Regions from separate parts of the Pseudoalteromonas sp. TAE56 genome, predicted to be linked through region 1. Evidence: riboswitches for the same ligand, from Rfam matches in the RefSeq annotation. Region 1 holds a riboswitch; the other holds the start of a gene.
The links. Region 1 has a riboswitch for lysine ahead of dapA (4-hydroxy-tetrahydrodipicolinate synthase). Riboswitches for the same ligand answer to the same signal wherever they lie in the genome.

Region 1 (6,358 bases):
ATGCCATCAGAAACTAATTGCTCAGCTACTGCATCAGCACGTTTTTTAGATAACCATTTGTTGTAAGTTGCTTTACCTACAGAAGAAGTGTGACCTTCTAAAAGTACTGTTGTATCTGGGTACTCTTTTAAGAATGCAGATACTTTTTCAATATCGTTTAAGTACTGAGTAGATACTGCTGAAGCATTGTTAGGGAAAGTCACTAATAAGCTTACAGTTACTTCTTTATCTTCATATAAAGTACAACCAGTGCCATCAACTGCATCAGTCATAGGTGTGTTAGCACACTTATCGTCTGCATCAGCAATGTTATCGTTGTCGCTATCTGTAGGAGCTACAGCTACTTCAACAACTTCAGGAGCTGGCTTAACTGGCTCAACTGGTGCTGAATTTTGGCCGAATAAGTAGTTAATACCTATTTTAGCGCCTACATCAGTGTAACCACGGTCAAGACCTTGGTATACAGCTGTTTCAGCATTAACAAATAAGCCATCTGTAATGAAATGTTGGTAACCAACACCTGCATTTAAGAATGTGTTGTCATCTACTACGTCCATTTCTTTAATACCGAAAAGACCGTAGAAAGGACCGCCATTTAAATGGTAAAGAGCATCAATACCGTAACGCTCGCCATCAATACTGTTGCGGTTACCAGCAACTTTATCAAAAGCATTAAAATCCATATCTGCATATTCAAGACGTGCGCTCCAGTAATCACTGAAACGGTAACCAGCTTCAACACCCCAGCCAGTTGATTCATTCACGTCAAGACCAGCTTGAGCACGCATGTTTTTCCAAGATGCGTCATAGTAGTCGCCAAATGCGCCAATGTAGAAACCTTCTTCTTTATCAGCAGCGAATGTAGATGCGCTAGTTGCAGCCAACGCGATTGCAATTGTAAGTGATTTTAATTTCATTGTTTTCTTCCCATTTGAACAATTTTAAATTGTAGCTAATCGATACTAGCTCAATCAGTTTTATATAGACTAACTGAGCCTTTGTTAATCAATACTTAACGAAAAATAAAGTTTATAACTTTTTTCTATGCCCTGTCACAACACACATCCACTTACTATAGGCGAAATTGAAACTTTATTGAAAAATAAATATAGTAGTTTTTTGTAAATTAGTACTTAGCAAGGAATGTAAGAGCAATTAAATGCACTTATAAATGCAAAGAAATATTGCTTGGCTTTAATTCGGCGCATAATACCATCAGAATTAACATTCCCCTAGATATATGCGCATATTTGATTAAAAAATGACTCTTTTTAATCATGTAGTTATATTAAATGTTAAGAATTAAGTACCACAAAAGGTTTGGTAATCATTATCATTTATCGGTGAAGTTTGAAATTCTGATAATTTTTCACTATCAGAATACGGGCTACCCGCTACTTTTATAAAGCGCTGTAGTAACTCACTAGACCCTGTAGCGTCATATTGTGTAATTATTTCTTCGATCACATGATTACGCGGTATTACACGAGGATTTGCAGCTCTCATTACTTCATAACTATTATTGTCAGTTAAGCTTACCCACTTAGCTCTCCATTCAATTAGCGACTCAGGTACGACTGTTTCTCCTTTTAAGGATTCAGTAAGCACATCGAAAGTATTGGTGTAATCGAGCTGGTTATCTTTTAATAGTGTTAACAACTCTGCGATTAACTCGCCATCACTGCTGCTAGATTCATTTAAACCCAGTTTTTGTTCCCACATAGCAGTAAACCCAATATTAAATTGCTCAGCAAAGCTATTAATATATGGCGTCATTAACGTAACAGCCTGCTCGTCATTATTATTAATAAGTGGTATTAAACTCTCGGCCAAGCGTGCGCAGTTCCAGTTAGCCATATTTGGCTGATTCCCAAAGGCATACCGACCTTGTTTATCGATAGAGCTAAATACGGTGTCAAAATCAAAATTATTCATCATGGCGCAGGGGCCGTAATCAATGGTTTCTCCGCTCACTAGCGTATTATCGGTATTCATTACTCCATGAATAAAGCCAACACGCATCCAGCTCACAACTAGCTTAACTTGGTTTTTAATCACACCGCCTAAAAATGCTAAATAGCGCTGTGGTCCTGTGTCGGTTATTTCTGGATAATGTCGCTCTATAGCTAAATCAGCTAAATTTTTAAGCCCTTCAACATCGCCTTGCGTCGCTAAATATTGAAACGAGCCAACGCGGATATGACTGGTTGCTAAACGAGTAACTATTGCGCCTGCTTGTGGTGGGTTACGATAAACCGTTTCACCGCTGCCAACGACCGCTAAACATCGGGTAGTTTTAATGCCTAGTGCATGCATTGCTTCGCTCATTACGTATTCACGAATAGCGGGCCCAAGTGCACAACGGCCATCACCCCCTCTTGAATAAGGAGTAGCGCCAGAGCCCTTTAATTGAATATCCCATAACTGGTTTTCATTGTCAGTAATAGCCCCTAATAAGTGGGCTCGTCCGTCACCTAAACGTGGTGAAAAATGTCCAAATTGGTGCCCAGAGTAACCAAGTGCTACTGCAGGAATCGCCTGCTTTTCATTACCGCTAAAAGTATTAGCACGTAAATCATCAGCGACATTAATATTAAACTGTTTTGCTAAGCTCTCGTTCCACAGCAATAACTGAGGGGAGGCAACACTTGCAGGGAAATCTTCAATCGCGAAGTTTTCCGCAATATCTGTGTATCTTGGCACTAATTTCATGGTAATTCCTATTATTGCTGACTTATACCCACGCGGTTATCACCTACACCATAGGCCACAATTAAGCTTAGCTCTTGCATACTTAAACCACTTTGCTTTTGCATTTCATTAAAAAAGGCTTGGGCTGCACTCAGTGATTTTTTGGTTTGTAAGCCGCCGTCTATAATTTTATGAGCACGCAAATAATTCTCTACATCGCGTGATAGTAAAAAAGTATCTTTACCAAGTGCTCGTAGCGCATAAGGTCCTGTATTTCCGCCTAAACGCGAACCATGCTTTTTTAAATACGCCCATAAACCAATAATATCGTCTGTTGGCCAATTAGCGACAAACTGGCTAAAACTGCCATGTTCTTGTGCTATTTCGTGGATCATGTAAGCATTTTCGGTAATTGTTTTTACTTTTTTATAGTTACGAACAATTCGCTCATCCGTTGCTTTTTGTTCCAGCATATCGGGTGGCATCATTAATAATTTATCAACACTAAAATCCCAAAAAACCTCTCTAAAGCCCGGCCACTTATTATTAATTACTGACCAATAAAAGCCGCTTTGAAATACTTTTCGAGTAAATTCTTCAAGCCAATCGTCGTCACTTAACGTGCTTAGTTGTTTTTTAGATAGCGGTTTTGCAAGTAATAACTTAAGCATCTTTTCAGAGCCTTTTCGCTCTACCGCTCGCTTATAAATATCGCTAAATTTTTCCATACTAATTAAATACCTCACTACTTATATTGCTAGTGTACGAGAAAAGCACCCAATACGTAACCACTCCCATTATGGATGAATGAATATGTATTTAGTAGCTTGACACCTAGACGGCTAAAATGCTTTAATCGCCGTAATTACCCTATTTAAATTGCAGCGGTTTGTAAGTTTTTACTCTACAAACAGGTGCAAAGGGCTAGAAGAGGTGCGTTATTCAGGTAGTGTATGTTAGGAGCGCAAACTCCAGTGAGCATACGTGAGGGGAATTAACGCCGAGAAGTAATCACTTTTGCGAAGTGTTTATTTCGGGCGACTAGGTTGAACCCTAGCGACTGTCACCAATAGCTGTTTATAACAAGCAGCTTATTAGTTTGGTGGAGAGCTTCTGGTCTTAAATATTAAGGCCGTGCGCCCTATTATTTTAAGCCCATTCGCTCTTCGAATTATTAGTTCGAACGACGTTAATGCGGCTCCTTCCATAAAGCTTTTTAACTCTTCGAATAACTTATAAGTTCGTGAGAGATGATCAACAACTTCAATTTAAACGACTACTCATTGTGGACCGCGCTTGTTACGCCATTTGATCAACACGGCGATGTTGACTACAACACGTTAACTAAGCTGGTTAGCGAGCAAGAAGCGGCACATAACGGTATTCTACTACTTGGTAGTACGGGCGAAGGCTTGGCGCTAACGCAAGAAGAGCAGCAAGCCATTGTTGAATACGTATGCCAGCTAAAACCAGCGGTACCATTAATGGTTGCTGTGGGCGGTAGTAACTTAAAGCAACAAATTGAGTGGGTTAACTATTGTAATACACTACCCATTCATAGCTTTTTACTTGGCTCACCCCTTTATGCAAAGCCCGGCGCTATAGGCCAAACTCATTGGTTTGAAAGCCTACTTAATGCAAGTGCTCACCCGTGTATGCTTTATAACGTACCGGGGCGTAGTGCTGTTAGCATCCCAACGGCAACAATTCAAAACTTACAAAATAATAAAAATTTATGGGCGTTAAAAGAAGCGAGCGGCAGCATTGCTCAGTTTGAAGCTTACCGCCAAGCTGCGCCTAATTTAGCTATTTTTAGTGGCGACGATGCGCTAATGCCTTATTTTGCACAAGCAGGTGCAAAAGGCTTAGTGTCGGTAGCTGCAAACGCATGGCCCGCACAAACTCACGAGTTTGTTAAACGCAGTTTAAGTGGTCAACATCCTAATTTATTTGCTCAGTGGACTAGTGCCATTAATAGCCTATTTGCTGTCGCAAACCCCATTCCCGTAAAGGTATTGATGCATTTGCAAGGCCGCTTAAGCAGCCCGCAACTTCGTCCACCTTTAACACACCTTGAGTTAACTCAAACCGATTGCATCACAACTGCAAACAACACCATTTTATCTTGGCATTAAATACAGGTTTTTATAATGAGCTGGTTAGAACTATTAAATAATTTAGAATCGGGCGCAGTACGCGCAGCATCACAAAACGAAAGCGGCCAATGGCAAGCTAACGTAGAAGTAAAAAAAGGCATTTTAGAAGCTTTTAAAAATGGCACTAATACTGAGTTTGCAGGCGGTTTTGTTGATAAACACAACTTAGCTCCACAAGAGTTTAGTACTGATGATGGCGTACGTATGGTGCCGGGTGGATCTAGTGTTCGCCGTGGTGCTTATGTTGCTAAAGGCACTATTATTATGCCACCAGCGTATGTAAACATCGGTGCATATATCGACGAAGGCACAATGGTAGATAGCCACGCATTAGTTGGCTCGTGTGCACAAGTAGGTAAAAACGTACATTTAAGTGCAGCAGTGCAGCTTGGTGGTGTACTTGAGCCAATTGGTGCAAGCCCAGTAGTTGTCGAAGACGATGCATTTATTGGCGCAGGCTGCGTTATTGTTGAAGGGGTAGTCATTAAAAAAGGTGCAGTGCTTGCACCAGGCGTGCGTTTATCTGCGACTATTCCAGTTTACGACTGCGTAAACGAGCGCCAACTAGATAAAGGCGAGCCTATTCCTGAATATGCCATTGTAATACCGGGCTCTCGTCCTGCGTCAAACGAATGGGCACGCAAGCAAGGCTTAAGTATGTCGTGTGCGTTAATTGTCAAATACCGCGACGAACAAAGCGATGCATCATTATTACTTGAAGAGGTTTTACGATAATGAGCTTTTTGAGCACGCCTATCAAAACTGCTGTAAATACTATTACACAACAACTTGATACACCTTTTTTTGTTTACGACCTAGATCAACTAAACACGCATCTTGCGCGTTTAGTTGCGCAAACCGATGTAAAACTGTGGTACGCGGTAAAAGCAAACCCACTGTCTAAAATTATTCAAAGCTTAGACAACGCCGGTTTTAATTTTGACGTAGCAAGTAAAGGTGAGCTTGAGCAAGTATTAGCACAAGGTATTAGCTCACAGCGCGTGCTCAACACGGGGCCTGCAAAAAGCCCCAAACAAATTAAACACTTTATTGAGCGCGGCGTACGTATATTTGTAGCCGAAAGCCTCAATCAAGTCCGTTGGTTAAACCAACAAGCACAACTACAAAACACGCAGTTACAAGTACTTTTACGTGTACAGTTGCGCTGGCCTGAAGGTGAAAAAAACCCATTGGGTGGCGACAGCCTTACCCCATTTGGTTTGGGTTGTAATGAATGGCAAGCACTTAATGTAGCCGACTACCCTGCACTTAAGTTTGACGGCTTACATATTTTTCAGTGGGGCAACATGCTTAGCACGCAAAAGCTAAGCGAATTGTGGTCACAAATGATTGCACCACTTAGCCAACTTGCCGGCGATTTAAATATTAGCCTTAAAATTCTCGATTTAGGTGGTGGTTTAGGTATTCCCTATACACAAAGCGAAACAACACTTGATTGGGATGACTTAATAAAGGCGCTCGCTAAAATTAAAAATGATGCGGGTGTAGAA
Region 2 (6,358 bases), on a different contig from region 1:
AAATCGTTAATAAGCGGAAACTGCAAGGCGTTAATAACCGAGCTTTTACCTGTGTTATTGGGCGCGCAAATAGAGCTGCTTTTATCAAGCGGGATCACACACTTTGCATAGCCTGCAGTGTTAAGTAGGGCGAGTTTACTTAGTCCGTATAGATTTTTCATTCCTCGTCCTCTGTAACGTAGGTTTCTTCGTTTACTTCCATTAATGCATCTATGTAGCGGTGAATTGGCGCTTGTAGCATAAAGCCGCCTTCCACTTCACGGGCTAACCCTAAGCGCACCATGCGCAGGTATACGTCTTTGCGCAGGTCCGATCCCGAAAATATCTCAAGCTGATCAAACAGATGTTTGTTAATTTGCACCAGCGTTTGCATAAGCTCTAAATCGTTTACGTCGTCAAACAATGCGCGCATTGGGTCTTTACCCGTATTGGCGTAGTGCTCAATTAAAATGTAAATGGTAAGCGCGATAGCGCGAGATATTTTGCCCATATTTGGCGTGCTCTCGTCGCTACCAAAATAATAAAAGCCACGGCTGTCGCGTTTTAAATCGTTACCTAGGGCGGTAAATAGGGCGGTGTAGTCTTCTATGTGTTGGTCAAGCTCTTGCCACATTACGTTGTCTTGCTCGCAAATGTGATAACCCGCTACTAATTTTTTATTTATGGCTTGTAGATGGGTTAGCTCGTCTAAGTTTATGTGTGTCATGGTTTATTTACCTGCCTTTGAATCTGGCTGAGGCTCTGAATTAAATGGATATAAAGAAAAGTGCTGACCGGCAATTTTTACGCGGGCTTTTTCATCACTTTGAATTATTTTAATATCGCTGTCGCTAACTAATTTTTGATACAAAAATAGCATTTCGTCGGCATCGAGATCTGGGTAGCTTTCGTCTAAAAATTGCAGCAAGGGCTGCGGCTTTTTGCGTTTTTTATTAAAGCGCTTGGCAAAACTGGTTTTAACATCGTTGTAGTCAGGAATATTAGGCGTAACAAATGCAGGCACGTCTTGTTGATCTGGCAATTGGTATTCTTCGTGTTCAAACTCCACCAAGCTTGCCATGTAAGCCACAATATGGCGTTGCTGACCAAGTGAATATCGCTGTGCGTCGCTTACAAAATGTGGCTGCACCGCACTTAGCATGTTGTCTACGCCATTTTTACGCACAAGCCCGAGTACTTTAGCTGCTTGGCGAGTAATTAAGTTATTACGGCGTAACTCTTCGCGCAGCGGCATAAGCATATCGGCACTTTTACGTAAGCTTTCTCGACCCACTAAATGCATTTCGAGTATACGGGTACGTAATTGCTCAAGCATACGTTTGTCGTTGTACGCTTTACCTGAGCGCTCAATGTGCAGTATTTGCTTACTTATTTGCTCTTCAATGAGGGTAAAACACGCATGAAATTCACCGCGAATATCAACCATTTCAAGCATTGGCTCTATGTATTCGTCAAACGCTTCTATTACCGCTTTATAACGCTTTTGCAGCGATTGCACTGCATTATTAGATTTAGCTTGTTCAACAATATTTAAAATAGCGTTTTCGTTGTGCGTATAGAGCTTCATTATTTTACGCACCCGATCATCCATAATGCGGCTGTAGCGGCGTAAATCGTCAAAGTCTTCTATTTCACCAGCGTTATCTAGGCGATTTCCTAAACGTGCAAGGTCGTCTACTAATACGCTAATTTCTTGCGCTAAGCCTAAATGCTCTTCTTGCAGTAAAAACGTAGCAAAGTCGGCAATGGCACGATTTATTTCAAGCTGTGAGGATTTAGCCAGTGGAATTAAAATATCTTGGTTTAACAAACGATTTGTTTCTTTATAAATGCGTTCGTTTGACCACGTAGGCTGCTTTTGCTTAATCGCGTTTTGTACGTCTTTTAGGCTAAAGTCAGCCATTTTAAAACGTTTAAATAATAGCTCTAATACACCCCAATGTTCGGTTATGGTGTTTAGCAGCTTTTTAGCTGGGATCATAAGGGGTTACAACATCCTAGTATTTTATTATTGAGTTCTTTTAGATGACTCATTATTACGTATTTTTAATTAACCTTGTCTGTATATAGTATTCGTTTTTAAGACCATTTAATAATAGTTTTTGCATAGAGGCAGTGCTAAAATTCGCGCCGAAAATAGGCACATGAAATGGAACGTTATTTGTGTGTTCTTTAAAACTATATCAAAGGTTGTTTAACTACCATGGTTTCCTCGATTATTCTAACCCTGATAGCGATTGCATTTTTACTGATCGTTATAGAAGATATAATCCATGTTAATAAAGCTAAAACCACGCTGTTTTTTGGTACGCTTTGCTGGATTCTTCTTTTTATATACCCTCTACACGGGCAAAGCCCCGATACAGTTCAACACCTCCTAAATGAAAATATTTTAGAAATTGCCTCATTATGGTTATTTTTAATGGCTGCAATGACCTTTGTAGCGTATTTAAATTCAAAGGGGTTTATAGAAAACATTGTGCACCGCGTTATGCCAAAAAGTATTGGCGAAAAAAAGCTGATGTTTTTGGTGGGTGGTTTTGCGTTTTTGTTTTCGTCGATTTCAGACAACGTAACAGCGACGCTTATATCGCTTGCGGTTGTTATGTCGTTAAAACTTGAACCTAAAAAGCTTATTAAATATGCCACGCTTATTGTGTTTGGAGTTAACTCTGGCGGGGTATCGCTAATAACAGGTGACGTAACCACGCTAATGATATTTTTAGATGGCAAAGTAACCATAGGTCATTTATTACTCCTTATAGCGCCAGCTCTTGCAAGCGTTATGCTGTTAGCCGCGTTGCTGTCTATCGGTATGAAAGGGCGTGTTGAGTTTGCTGGTGCAGGTAAAACCCGCATTGAAAAAACCGACATAACCATTGCTGTTATATTTTTATCTACCGTAGTGAGCACACTTATGCTGAGTGTAATTTACAGCGTACCGCCTTTACTCACCTTTTTGTTTGGCTTATCAGTCATGTTTTTAGTAGCGCAATTTTTAATGCGCAAAAAAGACATTAACAAAGACATAATCGATTTTGTTCGCGATATAGAATACGACACATTATTGTTTTTTGTAGGTGTACTTTTACTTGTAGGCGCACTTAAAGAAATTGGTATGTTGAGTAAATTTACCGACCTATATACGGTAATGGCACCTGAGTACGCAAACTACTTAATGGGCATATTATCAGCAGGGGTCGATAACGTACCGCTTACCGCTGCTTTATTAAAAGCCGATATAGTAATGAGCCAACAGCACTGGTTGTCGTTTACGTATGCAACGGGCGTGGGCGGTTCAATGCTTATTATTGGTTCGGCTGCGGGCATTATTGCCATGAGCAAAGTTAAAGCGCTTACCTTTATGAGCTACTTGCGCTTATCGCTGCATTTATTAATTTGCTACACCGTAGGTTATGCAGGCTCGTATTACATGGGCAGTTTTATCTAATTTAAGTGCTATTAATTATTAAAACGCTTGACAGCTAGACGTCTAAACGATAACTTTCAAAGCCCCGCTACTTAGTGGGGTTTTGTTTTATTAGCCACTGGTTAATAAAGCATTCAGAAGAGGTGCGATACTTAGGTACTTAATGTTAGGCGACGAAAGCCGATGATCATTAAGGAGGGAAGTACTCGCCGAGGAAAATAATGATACGTCGTCATTGTTTTTCGGTTTATGGGGCTGAATCCTCAAAACTGTCACCAATATAGGTGGAGAGCTTCTGGCAGTGGACTTATCTTCAAGCATTCCTTTGCCAAGTTCTTCTTGTTTTATTGCGATTTGGATATCGCGAAAGGAGACTAAATGACTACCCAATCAGCGCCACAAACAGTGCCTAAAATAGAGTTAAGCGCAAAATCAGATTACATCGTTGCCAAATTTGGCGGAACCAGTGTTGCAAACTTTGAAGCGATGAGTCGCTGTAGCGAAATTATTGTTGCAGATAAAAGCGTACGTATTGTTGCCGTGAGCGCTAGTGCCGGCGTAACTAACCATTTAGTTGCACTGTGTAAATCAAGTATTACCCCAAGTGAGCGCCAAGAACACATAAACGGCGTGCTTGCTATTCAACAAACTATTTTAGATGAGTTATCGCTTGATGCCGATTTAGCGATTGGCTTTAACGAAACCCTAAAAGCATTTCAAACATTGGCTCAAGAGACACTAACAACCGATCAGCAACACGATGAGCTACTTAGCTTTGGTGAGCGTTTGTCGTCGTATTTGTTTGCACAGGTACTGCGTTTAAATGGCTTAAATGCCGATCGTTTTGATGTACGCAAGGTGCTTAAAACCGACAGTCAATTTGGTAAAGCAACGCCTAATGTTGCCGCTACAGCGCAAGCTGCTAAAGAACATTTAATTCCGTTATTAGACGCTCAAGTAATTGTTACTCAGGGCTTTGTTGGCAGTGACGAATACGGCCAAACAACAACGCTTGGACGTGGTGGTTCTGACTATAGCGCTGCACTTTTAGCTGAAGCAATTAACGCTAAAAGCGTGCATATTTGGACCGACGTAGTGGGCATTTTTAGCACCGACCCGCGTTTGTGCGCAAAAGCGACGCCCATTGCACGTTTAAGTTTTGACGAAGCCGCTGAAATGGCAACCTTTGGCGCAAAAGTATTACACCCAGCGACTATTTTACCAGCAAGCCGTAGCCACATTAACGTGTTTGTAGGTTCTAGCCGCGAGCCTGAGCGTGGTGGTACATGGATTGAGCGCGAAAAATCGCAGCAACCAGGTATACGCGCAGTAACGCAACGTAAAAACCAAATATTGCTTACGCTTAAAAGCCCAGAAATGCTACTCGCTAGTGGCTTTTTAGCACGCGTATTTACACTATTAAGTGAATATAATATATCGGTAGATTTGGTGACCACATCAGAAATCAGCGTAGCTATAACCCTTGATAACGCGCAAAACGCCTCGCGTCCAGAGCTTGACCAAGAATGCCTCGATAAGCTTGCTGAGTTTTGCCATGTGTCGGTAGAAAACAATTTAACACTGGTAGCACTTATTGGCTCTGAGATTCAATTACGCCAACACGAAATGAACTTAATGAGTGTACTAAAAGACTTTAACATTCGATTAATTTGCCACGGTGCTAGTAAGCACAACCTGTGCTTTTTAGTAGAGCAAACTGAGTCAGATAACGTAGTACAGTCTATTCATAGCCGTTTATTAGAAAACGATTTTGCTGCGTAAATCGAGCTTATTCAGGAAAGCGATTTATTAAAGTACTTAATAAATTCAGTTAATAAATTCAGTTAACAAAATCAGTTAATAAAAAGCATCGCCAGTCGATGCTTTTTTTATGCACCACACTTACATCAAAACAAACATTACTGTCACTGCTATCAGCTACAGTAACGCGATTACTGCAAGCACTGAGCTTTGCACTATGTAATTCGTCAAACACATTAGGGCTAAGTAGTTTTGCAATAGGGCGGCTGGTGGCTTTAGCAAGTGACTCTTTTAATGTCCAAATTCTAAAAAACGTATCCGCTTGGGCTTGGGTATTAGTGGGCATTGTAATAAGTGTAATTTCATCATTATGATAAAAATGCTTAGCGAGCTTTTCAAATGGGCGCTTTAAGCTTACTTTTTCAATATCAAAACCAAACTCACTTTTACCAAGGTTAAGCGCAACCCCAACTAAACCATGCGAGTGCGAGATACAGGTATTAATAACATCATCACTTACATGTACTTGCAGCTTTGAGCTTGCCTCGTCAAATTCTGTACTCATTTTATTAAGGGCTACGTGCGCATGTTGCGGCTGCGTTATTTTAATAAGGTGCTTTAACAATAACCGCGTAGCTAAATACTCTTGTTTAGCTTGCGGGCTTTTGCGGCGGTTTATAATGGCTAACTCAACCGGGCTTAAGCAATCGGGCAAATTAAAGTCACTTAGCTCAAGTGTTTTAGCATTAAATAATAAAATACTGTTACTAGCTAAAGGCAAATTTGCAAATTGAGTTGAAGTAATACTCAAGGCGTTTTTAAAATAGTGTTCAGTCATAAAAGCCCTAAAGCAAAAGAAGTCGCTGATATTGTGAGCGGTTAACGCCCCTAATAAAGGCTGGGTACAATTTTATTACTCAGCTGGCATGAAATATGGTTTAATTCACAATAATCAAAATAATAACAGATTTGTAGATGTATGGCACAAGTGCGTGATGGGTTTCAAAGCCGACTTGGTTTTGTTTTAGCCGCTGCTGGCGCAGCAGTGGGTTTAGGTAATATTTGGGGTTTTCCTACGCAAGCGGCCAACCATGGCGGCGGTGCATTTTTACTGGTTTACTTTATTGTTATATTTTTACTTGCGCTCCCTGCGCTGTATACCGAACT

Region 2: another riboswitch for lysine. It lies ahead of lysC (lysine-sensitive aspartokinase 3); the one in region 1 lies ahead of dapA (4-hydroxy-tetrahydrodipicolinate synthase).

Annotation. Positions count from the first base shown of each region.
Region 1 is NZ_AUTN01000138.1:54,031-60,388, reverse strand. It holds gene L656_RS0116580 (OmpA family protein) at 1-917, opposite strand, end outside; gene L656_RS0116575 (protein adenylyltransferase SelO) at 1,303-2,712, opposite strand; gene L656_RS0116570 (DNA-3-methyladenine glycosylase I) at 2,724-3,419, opposite strand; lysine riboswitch at 3,612-3,812, shown strand; gene dapA (4-hydroxy-tetrahydrodipicolinate synthase) at 3,942-4,826, shown strand; gene L656_RS0116560 (2,3,4,5-tetrahydropyridine-2,6-dicarboxylate N-succinyltransferase) at 4,842-5,582, shown strand; gene L656_RS0116555 (PLP-dependent decarboxylase) at 5,582-6,358, shown strand, end outside.
Region 2 is NZ_AUTN01000109.1:12,988-19,345, forward strand. It holds gene L656_RS0113085 (ATPase) at 1-161, opposite strand, end outside; gene L656_RS0113090 (condensin complex protein MksE) at 158-706, opposite strand; gene L656_RS0113095 (hypothetical protein) at 710-1,981, opposite strand; gene nhaD (sodium:proton antiporter NhaD) at 2,204-3,451, shown strand; lysine riboswitch at 3,561-3,733, shown strand; gene lysC (lysine-sensitive aspartokinase 3) at 3,809-5,212, shown strand; gene L656_RS0113110 (4'-phosphopantetheinyl transferase family protein) at 5,271-6,029, opposite strand; gene L656_RS0113115 (sodium-dependent transporter) at 6,171-6,358, shown strand, end outside.